Maricaulis maris: one gene and its partner. The protein of the gene in region 2 binds, or shares a complex with, the protein of the main gene of each other region. Links are inferred from orthologs where the notes say so. Each region holds a gene or a part of one and is shown on either strand. Other genes may lie near its edges.

The links. Proteins that work in one complex are often made in the same cells at the same time.
Region 1: the proteins of trxB (region 2) and trxA are in contact, whole or in part, in a crystal structure (PDB 1F6M), measured with the Escherichia coli proteins. The link is inferred for Maricaulis maris from one-to-one orthologs.

The regions. Positions count from the first base shown.
Region 1 is NZ_AP027270.1:127,131-132,493, reverse strand. Bases 1-2,915 are described here. They hold trxA (thioredoxin TrxA), read right to left. Parts: upstream 1,661-2,915; coding sequence 1,340-1,660; downstream 1-1,339. Other genes in these bases: addA (double-strand break repair helicase AddA), read right to left, coding at 1,741-2,915; AAA969_RS00645 (S41 family peptidase), read left to right, coding at 263-1,276; AAA969_RS00650 (folylpolyglutamate synthase/dihydrofolate synthase family protein), read left to right, coding at 1-164. In the rest of the region: more of addA, read right to left, coding at 2,916-5,286; double-strand break repair protein AddB, read right to left, coding at 5,283-5,363. UniProt on the Escherichia coli protein: Participates in various redox reactions through the reversible oxidation of its active center dithiol to a disulfide and catalyzes dithiol-disulfide exchange reactions.
Region 2 is NZ_AP027270.1:2,269,023-2,276,818, reverse strand. The notes cover bases 2,671-5,568. They hold trxB (thioredoxin-disulfide reductase), read right to left. Parts: upstream 4,643-5,568; coding sequence 3,698-4,642; downstream 2,671-3,697. Other genes in these bases: AAA969_RS10745 (mitochondrial fission ELM1 family protein), read right to left, coding at 5,245-5,568; AAA969_RS10750 (beta-lactamase hydrolase domain-containing protein), read right to left, coding at 4,758-5,201; AAA969_RS10760 (aldo/keto reductase), read right to left, coding at 2,674-3,666. In the rest of the region: AAA969_RS10770 (LysR family transcriptional regulator), read right to left, coding at 383-1,276; AAA969_RS10765 (DUF547 domain-containing protein), read right to left, coding at 1,346-2,542; more of AAA969_RS10745, read right to left, coding at 5,569-6,201; AAA969_RS10740 (BlaI/MecI/CopY family transcriptional regulator), read left to right, coding at 6,350-6,742; AAA969_RS10735 (M23/M56 family metallopeptidase), read left to right, coding at 6,739-7,796.

The DNA of each region.
Region 1 (5,363 bases), 2.1 Mb from region 2 along the record:
CCCGCACCGGTCTCGAAGCCAGCACAGCCGCCGGGCTGATCGCGGCCATGAAGAACGCGATCAAGGAACACCCCTCACCGCGAATCCTGATCAGCGGGTCGCTCTACCTTGTCGGCGAAGCACTGGCACTCGGGGATGAACCACCGCACATCACCCCGGGCTGAGGTCAACGCCCGGGCAGCGCTCCGGCGCGTACTGCATCCAATCCACCCATCACTGGCATCACAGGTCCATCGCTCAACAGCTCTGACTGGATGCCCTGATGCCCCGCACCCTGCTTTTCGCAGCCTCGCTGCTCGCCTTGTCCTTCGCCGGACAGGGCGTCGCGCAAACGGCGACGGTCGAAACCGACTATGTCGCCCTTGCAGAAGCCATAGACACCACCATGCACGCCCATCACTACAACCCCGCGGAACTGGACAGCCCCGCCTATGAGGCGGTCACACAGGCTGTGCGGGCACTGGCGGAAACGGCGACGACTGACGATGAATTCCGCGCGGGTTTCGAGACCATCTGGGAGACGGGACCCTTCTCGCACGTCGACCTTCGCCAAGAAGGCCGCAACGCCGAGGCCATCACTGACTGGGTTGATCAGCTGCGCGTCGGAAACGGTGCCGCGCTGAGCTGGGACGGCGACATTGCCGTGCTGACCGTCAACACAATGATGGGGGTCGACACGATCGAACAGATCGAGGCGGCCTATGACGAGATTGCAACGCGTGACACCGCAGCCCTCATCATCGACCTGCGCGCCAATCGCGGGGGGATGTTTGCCTTCAAGCCGCTGGTCGAACATGTGCTGGAGACCCCGTTGGATATTGGCGTCTTCGTGTCCCAGGGCTGGAACGCGCACATGGATCGGGCCCCCGGGCCACAGGATGTCACAACCATCGCGCCCTGGACCGGATGGTCGATCCGCGACTTCTGGGACTCTGCCCAGGCCAATGACCTGACCCTGGCGCGCCTCACCCCCGACGGGCCCCATTATGGCGGACCGGTCTATGTCCTCATCAGTGAGCACACCGCCAGCGCCGCCGAGATTGCGGCCGATGCGCTCAGGGCATCAGGGCGCGCGATCCTGATCGGTCAAGGCACGGCCGGCGAAATGCTGTCCCAGCGGGTTTACGACATGCCCGGTGGATTCCAGCTCTACCTGCCGATTGCCGATTATTACTCCCTCGCCAGTGGCCGGATAGAAGGAGTTGGTTTGACACCCGACATGCCGCAGGACGCGGAGAGCGCGCTCCAGACGGCCCTCGATCTGGCCCGGCCATAAGAAAACGGGCCCCTGTGGATGCAGGGGCCCGTTCTTCGATCAGGAGTCTGGATCGGAAACCGATCAGATTGTGTCCTGGACCCATTCGGCGATCTTGCCCTTGGCCATGGCGCCGACTTTCGTGGCGACGACCTGACCGTCCTTGAAGATCATCAGCGTGGGGATACCGCGCACGCCGTACTTGCCCGGCGTCATCGGATGATCGTCGATATTGACCTTGGCGACCGTCAGCGCACCGGACATCTCTTCGGCGATCTCTTCGAGAGCCGGGGAAATCTGTTTGCACGGACCACACCATTCCGCCCAGAAGTCCACAAGGACCGGGCCGCTGGCATTGATCACATCAGTCTCGAAGGATTCATCGCTGACCGCTTTGGTCGCCATGGGACACTCCTTGGTTGGGACGAATCCGCGGGGGCGGATTCCGTTGCTGGCGCGTGAGGTAAGGACGGCGAGGCCGCTCGTCAAGCCGCTCCCGCGTCGAAGACCGTATCGAGCAAGGGGTCAGGGAGTTCCATCAAGCGTGCAGCGTCGGTCCAGAGCAGGGCGCAACGTACGGATTTCTCCGGATGAACCGCCCGCAGAAGGGCGCGATAGGTAGCCATCTGACCGAGATAGATTCTCGCCACTGCAGCAAGCTCGATCGGGGGCGGACGGTTGGTCTTGTAGTCGATGATCAGCACTTCATCATCCGTCACGACGAGCCGGTCGACCTGCCCGCGTACGATCGTGTTGGCCGGCAGGCCCGGCGCATGCCCGACCAGCGAGACCTCGGCCCGGCTGCCCGGACCAAACAGTGGCGCAAACTCAGGATGGTCAAGAATACCCAGCGTCTCGGTGACGATCTGCGCCTTGTCCGCGTTGGATATGTCCGGCTGCGCCGCGACAAAGCGCTCCGCCGCGCCCCGACGGCGATCAGGCGCAAGATCGGGCAGGGTCTGCAGCAGCTTGTGGATGACATCGCCGCGCCGGAACCGGTGTCCGCCCGGATCAGAGAGCGGCGACAGCACGGCCGGCTCACTGTCCGCATCGGCCAGCAGGCTGGACGGCGCCGCGCTCAGGATCTGGCCGGTCTCGGTCGGCGCGGGGGTGCAGGCCCAGGACGGGATCGCTGCCGGTGCCCGGCGGGTGGTTTCGTCGGTCCCGAGGGCCACCGGTGGAGGCCCGTAGCGCAGGCCGGGCTCAGCCCCCTCGACATGAGCCGCAACCGGGGTTTCAAATTCCGTCCAACCCTCTCCCTGCCAGGCCTCGGCGAGCTGCGTGTACCAGCTGTGCTCGGCGATCTGGCCGAGCTCGCCCTGCCCTTGCCGCCATCCGCAGACGATCAGGCGATCACGGGCGCGGGTCAGGGCGACATAGAGGAGCCGGCCATGTTCCGAGAGCTGGCGGTTCTCGCTCTCGGCGCGCAGGGTCTCGACGATCTCCGGGTCTTCCGCCTTGCGCGGCGACCACAACAGACCGCAATCGGGATGGGCGAAAATCGGGTCGGACTTGCCGGTCAGCGGGCTACGCGTGGTATCCGGCAGAATGATCACCGGACGTTCCAGCCCCTTGGACGCGTGCACGGTCATGACCTGGACCTCGTCGCGATCGGGGTTCATCTCGCGCTTGATCTGGGTTTCCTCGCCATCAATCCGGGCGATAAAGCTGGCCAGCGCACCGCCATCCTCGCGCTCGTGCTGCAGAGCCCGCGCGAGGAATTCCTGCAGCGGGTCGCGCGCCTCCTCGCCGAGACGGGCATAGATCCGCGCCCAGCGAGTCTCGCCGGTTGGCGTTCGGGCATTGAGGAAACCGGTGAACAGGTCATAGAGCCGGGTCTTGTCGGCCTGATCCCGCAATTCGGTCAGCGCCGCCTTGGCATCGGCGAAACGCGGGTCCCCGCTGGTGAAGAGTGCATTCCACAGGGTCCCGCGCCGCTTCAGATCCGTACGCGACCGCGCCAGATCATAGAGCGCCTGTTCGTCAATGCCGCGCTGGTCGTCGCTGACCGGATCAAAGAGCGGTGAGCGCAGGACCTCCGCGAGGGCGAGATCGTCCCCGGACGTCATGGCGAAACGGCCCAGGGCCAGCATGTCCTTCACCGCCGTCTGCTCACGCAGCACCATGCGATCCGCCCCGGCGACCGGCACGCCTTTCAGCTTGAGCTGACGGATCACCTCCTCGAAAAACCCGCCGGTACGGCGCCAGACGAGGATGGCAATGTCGGCGGGCCGGACCGGGCGCGGTGTGAAGCGTCCGCCCTTTTCCTCCCAGACCGCATCGCCGCGTGCGATCATGGCAGCGATCTCGTCGGCCACGGTCCGGGCCAGCACATCGCGCGAGCTGCCGCGGGCACGCTGATCGACCGGGTCGAAGATCGACCCCTCCTCGACCTTTTCCGGCTTGGGAATGGCCGGCCATAGCTCGACACAGCCCGGCGTGCCGGAACGCGCCGCGCGATGCCCCTGATAGCGCGCAAACGGCAGGGCTGTCGCCCCGGCCTGGAATTTCATTTCCGGGGCCGGGATCTTCGCGGCGAACGCCTGATCCACAGCGGCGAGGATTTCCGGTGCCGAGCGGAAGGAGACGTCCAGACCCGGCCGCTCAAAGGGCAGTTCCACCGACGCCGCCGAAGCCGCCAGATGATCGCCTTCCGCCAGAAAACGCGCCGGTTCCGCGCCCTGGAAAGAATAGATCGACTGTTTCTCGTCGCCGACCACAAACAGCGTCCGGTCAAGCTCGCGCGCGCCTTCGCCGGCGAAGAACTCGGCAGTCAGGCCGCGGATCATGTCCCACTGGCGCGGCGCCGTATCCTGGGCCTCGTCGATCAGGGCATGGGCCAGCATGCCGTCGAGCTTGTAGCCAACCCAGCCGGAAAACGGGTTCTCGGGGGCCAGCAGGAGACCAGCGAGGCGGACAAGATCGTCAAAATCGAGAGCCCGACTGTGTTCCAGCGCCTGGCTATAGGCCCGGGTGAAGCGATCGGTGACCTGCAGCGCCACCGCACTCGCCTGGGCTATCGCGGCACGCTGGATCGTGTCACGCGCCGCCTCGAGTCGGTCTGCTTCGGCTTCCAGCAATGACAGGATGTGCGGATACGGCTTCGAGATAGTCCCCGTGGCCAGGGCCTTCACACGCGGTCCTTTCACCGTGAAGAACGCCGTCAAATACGTGTCGAAGGCGAGGCCCGATGTCCCCGCAGAGAGCGCAAGATTGAGGATATCGCCGCGCTTGGTATCGTTGATCGCGCCCTCATGACACATGGCATGAGCGGCGGCTTCGACCTCAGCACGCGGCATGGCAGCCATGATGTCCCGTTTGAGACTCTCCGGATCGCTGCCGACCGGCAAGTCCAGCACGGACCAGAGCCGAGCCTCCAACGCTTCAACGCCGCCCGCCGCCTCACAGGTCTCGGCGAAGTCATGCCGCTTGGCCCGCGCCCAGCGCAGGATGGTATTGATCGCATCGGGTCCGCCGGCCTCGATCAGCGTGGCGACGTCCGCGCGGGACAAGGAGGCCAGCACCGAGCGCCGTGCCGTGTCCATCGCCTTGCCCGCGGCAGCGTCATCGAGCGTATCAAAGCCCGGCGGGGCCCCTGCCTCGAGCGGAAAGCGGCGGAGCAGCCCTTCACAGAAGGCGTGGATGGTCTGGATCTTCAGTCCGCCCGGCGTTTCGAGTGCCTGGGCAAAGAGCTTGCGGGCCGTATCCAGATCGCGCGCCGCCCGGCCCGGGCCAAGCAAGGCGTCGAGCTGGCGGCCCAGCTCCTCGTCGGGTGTCACCGACCAGTCTCCGAGACGCTTGAACAGGCGCTCCTTCATCTCGGCGGCAGCGGCCTTGGTGTAGGTGACGCAGAGGATCGTCTCGGGCTTGTGCCCTGCGAGCAGGAGATTGATCACGCGGTCGACGAGGACGCGGGTCTTGCCGGACCCGGCATTGGCCTCGACGAAGACGCTTGCCTCAGGCAGGGCAGCCCGCTTCTGGGCAGCGCTGGCAGCCGCAAGGATGGCCGGATCGAAACGGGCTTCGGTCATCGCTCGCCCTCCGGGCTTTCACCACCGGCAGAAGCCCACTCGCCGCGACGGGCGAGATGATCAAAATCCCCGTAATC
Region 2 (7,796 bases):
CCTCGCACCGGGGCTTTTTCTTGCGCGGAACAAAAAATGCCCCGGCTTGGGGGAGCCGGGGCAGTCATTGTTTGTTGGGCCGGGGTAGCCCGAAGAATATGGCGCCGGGTCCTAAAGGGGAGGAGAGGGACCCGGCGCGATGCTGCGCGCCCAAATGGGGAGGAGGGGCGCGCAATACTCAGATGGGGAGATCTGAGCAGCGGCGTACTCGCCGCGTCGGGGGGATATATGTGCGATTATCCGGATCGGCGGAAGCGCTATCGCTTCATGTCAGATATGCAAAAAGGACGCGTTGCCACATTGTTGCCATGCATGGACGCGGACGCCCATCCTGCCCGGTCCAAGTCCCTGATTTCCGGCGTGGTGCATGGCGGAAATGTGGCTAGCTCTGCCAGCGACGCGCCTGTTCGATGAGGAAATCCCGGAAGGCGACGATGCGGCGTGAACCGCGCAGTTCGCTGGGATAGACGAAGTAGACCTCGAAATCCGGACCATCGAGCTCGGGCAGGACCCGCGTGAGCTTCTGGTTCTCGCGCGCGACATAGTCCGGCAGGGCTGCGATGCCCATGCCCGCCTCAACGGCTTTCATCACGCCATAGATCGTATTGACCTCGATCACCGCGGGACGCGGCGCGGCGCCGTCTTCGCGGCCGGCCTTCGCCGCCCAGTCCAGTCCCGGGATCGGTGCCAGCTGCGGCGGGCCGTAATAGATGATGGCATGATCATCCAGCTCGGCCGGGGTGCTGGGCGAGCCGTGGCGCTCGATATAGGCGTGGCTGGCATAGAGGTGCTGGCGCACCGACAGGAGCTTGCGCTGGACGAGGTCATTCTGGGTCGATGGCCAGGGCCGGATGCCGACCTCGGCCTCGAGACCTGCCAGGTCCAGCTCATGATCGTCCAGCATCAGCCGGATCCGGATATTGGGGTATTCGTCGTGGAACTCGGCGAGGCGTGGTGCCAGCCAGATGGCGCCGAGCGCGGTCGGCGCCGTGACCTTGAGTTCGCCGGAGGGTTCATCGCGCGCGTCGTGGACATGCGCTTCGGCGATGGCCACCTTCGAGGCGATTTCATGGGCGGCGCTGTAAAGCAGATTGCCCGGTTCCGTAGGGATGAGGCCCCGGGCGTGACGGTGAAACAGCGTCACGCCCAGATCATCCTCAAGCGCGGCAATCTGCCGGCTGACAGCCGATTGCGACAGGCCGAGCATGTCGGCCGCCTTGGTCAGGGACCCGGCCTGTGCGGCCGCGTGAAAGGTTTTCAGCTTGTCCCAGTCCATGCCCCGGCATCTCCCCGTACGGAATCGGTTTGGGGCAGTCTATCCGGAAAGCCGCAAATCGCGAGCGTACTACTCGGTGCCGTCCTCGTCCGCGGTTTCGGACGCGTCCGCGTCGGTCGAGCTACCGGTGTCCAGCGTCGGCAGATCAATGGTGAAGACTTCACCATAGCGGCCTTCATTGAGCAGCTCGATCCGGCGCTCGCGAACCGCCGACATCAGGATTGCGGCATTGGTCGGCATGGTCGCGCAATTGGCGACGACACCGGTCGGCTGGCTCTGCGGGTCGCTGCCAAAGGCGTAGGAGGCCATGGTCGATGGACCGGCCACGCCGGTACAGCGCCGCGAGCCATTGATCATGTCGGCAACCTGCCAGTCGGAGACGGTGGCCGCGACCGGGCGGTCGTCACGCAATTGCTCGGCGGTCTCCTCATTGGCAAAGCGCAGAAGGTGGGCGCGAAGATCGGTTTCGAAGTCGGGAAACAGCACACGGGCCTCGTCATAGGCCTCGGACACCCGCAGCTCGCGCTGACTGACTTCGACACCGCGCAGGGCGTTGACGAATTCGCGCGCGGTCGCGTCGAGCTGTTGCCAGATACCGGCACCGGTATAGGCCGAGCGGCGCAGCTCCGGGCTGCCGACGGAGCCGTTGAAGAAGCCATACATCACGCGCGGGTCGTCCCAGTTGGCGTAGACAATGCCGTGGCGGATATCGTTGAGGCTGAGACGCTGGCCCTCGACCTCGAGGATCTTGGCGTCGAAGACATTCTCGTCGGTCCCGTAGGCTTCCATGCGATTGATCCAGCGAACCGGATAATTCAGCATGGTCTGCTCGATGATCGTGACGTTGTAGAGGTTGAACCAGTAGGCCAGTTGCTCATCGCGATTGAGACGATCGAGACCGCCGATCTGCGACGGCAGGGCCTCAAGGTCCTCGCGCAGGAAGGTGATGCCTTCGCGGTATTCATCATTCATCACGTGATAAACGATGCGATTGCTCTCATGGCGATAGCGGGTCGTGTTCGCCGTATTGATCCGCGTGCCGGTCTGGACCGGGCGGGTGCGTTCCGGATCGCGATCCATCGGCGGGACATTGAGCACGATACCGCGCAGGATCACGCTCCAGCCCTCATGGTCGATGACCATGTTGGAGTCGTCGTTATATTCAGCAAACACGCTCAGATCCGGCGCAACCTGGACCTGGGCGAGGCTTGCGGGGGTGACCGTGAAGGCCATCAGGGCGATGCCAGCCAGGAAAATACGACGCATGCGGTTGCTCCACTCAAAGCACGGGCGCCAGAGGCGCGTTTTGATGGCGGCGAAACTAGCGGCGTAAAATGCCAAGACAAGGGGGATGCGCGTTAAATAAATTCCACCTCTGTGCCGGTTGGACGCGTCTATCAGGCGTTGATATTGCTCGCACGGCTTGCCGGATAACGGGCGCCTTTCACATGATCCGCGAGCGCGTTGAGCCGCGCCGTTTCGTCGTTCGTCAGCGCGATCTGTGCTCCGGCGAGGTTTGATTGCAGATTGGCGAGCTTGGTCGTGCCCGGAATGGTGAGGATATTGTCTGCCCGTCCCAGCACCCAGGCGATGGCGATCTGGGCCGGATTGGTCTCGCGCGCCGCAGCAATCGCCTTGACCTCTTCGACCAGTTCGAGATTGGCCTTGAGGGCTTCTGCCTCGAAGCGTGGCTGGCTGGCGCCAGCCCGGAAATCACCCTTCCCGGGCGTGTAGTCAGGCGTGAAGCGGCCCGTCAACAGACCGCGGCCGAGCGGAGAATAAGCCACCAGGGATGCCCCGATCTCGTCGACCGCCTTGAGGGATCCATCCTCGATATCGCGCGAGAAGATGGAGTATTCCGACTGCAGCGCGGCGATGGGATGGACCGCATGAGCCCGCCGCAGGGTCTCGGCCGAGGCTTCGGACAGGCCGAGCGCGCGCACCTTGCCCTCTTCGACCAGCTTGGCCATCGCGCCGACGGTCTCCTCGATCGGGGTCTTCAGGTCGACCCGGTGCAGGTAATACAGGTCGACATGGTCGGTCCTGAGGAAACGCAGGGAGTCCTCGATTGCCGAGCGCATATTCGTCTCTGACCCGTCGACATCAAGGAAGGCGCCGGTCGTCTTGTCACGGACGGGACCGAACTTGGTCGCGATGACGACCTTGTCGCGGCGGTCGTGAAAGGCGTCCCCGAGCAGCCGTTCATTGGCGCCCATGCCGTAGAGCTGCGCCGTGTCGAAATGATTGACCCCGGCCTCAATGGCCGCGTGCAGGAGCGCCACGCCGGCCTTGGTCTCTATGGCCGGTCCATAGAACTCCGACAGACCCATGCAGCCCAGCCCGATGGCATTGACGGCAATGCCGCTCTGTCCGATTTCGCGTGTCAGCATGGGGATCTCCCGTCAGGGGGGGTAGACTGTCCTATTCCTGGGATGCCAGGTAGCGTTCCGCTTCAAGCGCCGCCATGCAGCCCATGCCGGCAGCCGTGACAGCCTGCCGGTAGACATCGTCGGTGACATCGCCGGCGGCGAACACGCCGGGGATGGAGGTCTTGGGCGTGCCCGGCTCGACGACCAGATAACCACCATCCTTGGTTTCCAGCTGCTCAAGGAAGAGCTCGGTCGCGGGGGCGTGGCCGATGGCGACGAAGAAGCCGTGTGCCGGGATGTCGGTCGTGGCGCCGGTCTTGACGTTCTTGACCCGCACACCGGTCACGCCGGCGGGGTCACTGTCGCCCAGGACTTCCTCGACTTCGCTGTCCCAGACCACCTCGATCTTCGGGTGCTTGAACAGACGGTCCTGCATCACCTTCTCGGCGCGCAGGCTGTCGCGGCGGTGAACCAGCGTGACCTTGGAGGCAAAATTGGTCAGGAAGAGCGCTTCCTCGACGGCGGTATTGCCGCCGCCGACGACAACGACGTCCTTGCCGCGGTAGAAGAAACCGTCGCAGGTGGCGCAGGCCGAGACGCCAAAGCCCTGGAATTTCTGCTCGCTCTCGAGGCCCAGCCACTTGGCCTGGGCGCCGGTGGCGATGATCACACTGTCGGCGGTGTAGACCGTGCCGCTATCGCCCTTGAGCACGAAGGGGCGGCTCTTGAGGTCGGCTTCGACGATGATGTCGGAGATCATTTCCGTGCCGACTTTCTCGGCCTGTTCGCGCATCTGGTCCATCAGCCAGGGGCCCTGGATGACGTCCGCGAAACCGGGGTAATTCTCGACATCGGTGGTGATGGTCAGCTGGCCGCCCGGCTGCAGGCCGGCGATCAGGGTCGGCTCCAGCATGGCCCGCGCGGCATAGATGGCGGCGGTGTAGCCGGCTGCGCCGGAGCCAATGATGATCAGGCGCTTGTGACGCGTCTCGGACATGGTCGAACCTCAAAGTGATGCGAGGGGGCAGTGCCCCCGAGTCGGGGTGTGGTGTCTATATAGGCAATTGCCCGGAGATTTCCTGCCAGCCTTTGCAGCCGTCCTTGCAGCCCGGCTATTCGCCGGGTGGCGGCAGCAGGGCCCTGACCATGCTGGCGTCGCGGCCACCCGGCCAGTTCATGGTGTCAAACGGGTCATCACCGGCCTGATCGGTCGCGATCAGATGCGCGGCATAGAGATGGGCCGACCGTGTCCCGGACCGGCAGTGCATGACCACCGGGCCTTCGCTGCTGGCGAGTATCCCGGCGAGGGCCGAGGTCAGTGACGGGTCTGCGCCATAGGGTCCGCCGATCGGCATTTCGACATAGCGCATGCCGCGCGCCTCGACCGCGGCCGCCAGATCGAAAGGCAGGCTGGCTGTCTCTTCCGGTGTCCGTGAGTTGATGACTGTCCGCGCGCCGGCGTCGGCCCAGGCCTCGACATCACTCGGGCTTGGCTGGCTGGCCAGCCAGACATTTTCATGGCGCGCCACAATGGCGGCGTCGTCCTGCAGGGTCATGATCACTCCGAGGAAAGGCTGAGACAAGCGAGCGGTGCCGACATCAGGCGGCCTCCCGGCGAAGCGCGAGCCGGGTCTGCCGGAACCGGTCGAGCAGGATGTCCGCGATCCGGCGGGTTTCCTGCAAGGGCGGGTATTGCCAGGTTTCAAGCCGTCCGAGATAGGGGCGTACGGCGCCGTACGCCTCAAGGTCGGCGTGCAGGCGGGCAAACTTTCCCGGCGTGCCGGACAGCGGCAGGACGTAGACCGGCGTACCGGTCGCGCAGGCCTCGACCAGCATGTTGGTGGATTCTTCCGTGACGAAAATCCAGTCTGCCGCCGCGAGGAAGGCGAAATAGGGGTTCTCGCCCTCACCGTCGAAATACCAGACCCTGTCGCGGCCCGCGAAGTGCTCGCGCAGTCGCTTGCGGGCGGCGGGCGGGGTCCGTCGGGAGACCGTGATCATCAGCGACACGTCCTGCGCTTCCAGACTGTCGAGCCGGGCGATCAGATAGCGCAGGCTTGCGCCGTCCAGTTTGAAGCGCTTTGAATGGCCGCCAATCAGGATGGCGGCCCGCTTTCCGGGCAGCGGATCGAGTTGTGCCGTGAACGCATCGCGCGCGGCGATCAGCGCCTCGTCGGTGATGCGATTGGGAGACCCGATCATGGTGACGGCGTTGGGTCGCGTCAGGCGGTCATGCGCGGGCGCGGCGATCAGGTCGAAATCATCGTGCCGGGTGCGCGGGTCCTGGACATAGGCAAAGACGCAGTCCGGGAAGATCCGCTTGTGCCGGCGGGCCAGCGGGACGGCGGCGCGGCCGCAGCCGATCCAGATGTCCGGCCGGGACAGCGCCGGAAGCGTGACGAAGCCGTCCTTGCGCGCGACCACCCGCTCGACGCGGGTGCTGTGCGGCAACGCACGCTGCGCCGCCTCGGCGAGGCCGAGCGCCTGGTTCTCGATCCCGCGGCGACCGTCGGAGACCACCCAGATTGTCGTGTCGGTGCGTGCTGGATCAGACATGCCCACAGTTAGAATGCGCCGGTCCGGACCCGTCAAGCATCGCGGCCGCTTGACAGCGCGTGTTACGCGTGTAGCGTTATGTGACAGTTGTAGCATTTGCGCTGCGACGCGAGATCCAGACGTCGATATTGCCGACGGGAGAGACCGTATGACCGCGATTGCCCCATCCCAGGCCGAACTGGCCGTTCTCAAGCATTTATGGACCGCGGGCCCGCAGTCGGCGCGCGAAGTCCAGGACGGCATCGCGGCCGCGACCGGCTGGTCCTACTCGACGACGCGGACCCTGCTGGCCCGGATGACCGAGAAAGGCCTGGTCGCACGACAGGATGTGCACGGGCTGTCCGTGTTCGAGGCCCGGGTCGAGAAAGTCACCCTGATGGGGCGGCTGATCCGCGACTTCGCGGCCAATGTCCTGGATATGGACGGGCCCCTGCCGGCCACCACCTTCGCCGGAAGCCGCCTGTTTTCCGAAGAGGAGGCGCAGGCGCTCACTGCCCTGCTCGAAATGTCTGACGAGACCGGCAAGGGAGAGGGGCAATGACCGGTTTGCTGGATGCCATCCTTGTCGGCGCGGCATTGTCGGTTGTGTCCGGCCTCCTGGCGCTGGTCTTTGCCGGCTGGCACATGCGTCGAGGCCATGGCGGGACCGGCTTGTGGCGGGCCGGACGCTGGGCGGCTGTCGCGCCGCTCCTGCTGGCGCCGGTCATCTACGCTATACCCGAGATGTCGACCCAGCCGATGCACGCCCCGCTGCCCATGGGACCCGGCGTCTCGCCCGGATTGGCGGCTGCGGCGCTGCCGGCGGCGGATCCGCTGGCCGGATTGCTGGCGACCGACTGGCGTCTGGTGCTTGCGGTGCTCTATCTCGCAGGCCTGCTGGTCGCCCTCGGCCGATCTTTCATGCGCCATGTCCGCCGCAAGCTCTTGCTGGCGGACAGCCGCGAGGCTCCCGGAATGGCCCAGGACTACCTCTCGATCCTGGCCGCACGCGTGGGTGTCGAGACGCCGGACTTCCGCCTGCGGGACGGGCTTGCCTCGCCCCTGCTGACCGGGTGGACACCGGTCATTCTCGCCTCGCCTGCGCTGCTCGATGACACCTCGGCCAGCCGCTATGCGCTGACCCATGAACTGGTCCACTACCGGCGCGGCGATGAGCAGGACCGTCTTATCGGCGCGGCGCTGCTGGCGCTGCTGTGGTTCCACTGGCCGCTGCGCCGGATTGAACATGAACTGCATGAAGCCCGCGAGATCGATTGCGATGCGGAAAGTCTGGAGGCGCTGGGGGGCGCAGAGCGCAAGCCCTATGCGGCGACGCTTATCACCATGATGCGAAGTCCGGCCCAGCTGGTATCGGCCTTCGGTCCCGATGACAGGAGACATCGAGAAATGCGTATCAAAGCCATCCTTTCGGGCCGTCCGGCGCGCCCATCCTCCCGCTTTCTGGCGGTCATGCTGGCCGGCATATCCGTGCTGCCAGTGGCCTGTGCCCAGGCCAGTCTGACCGAGCGGACCCAGCTCGCTGTGGACCTCAACAATCCCGGCGACAATCACGTCGTCCGTTTCTTTTCCGTCGACGGTGCTGACCGCGATCTGCA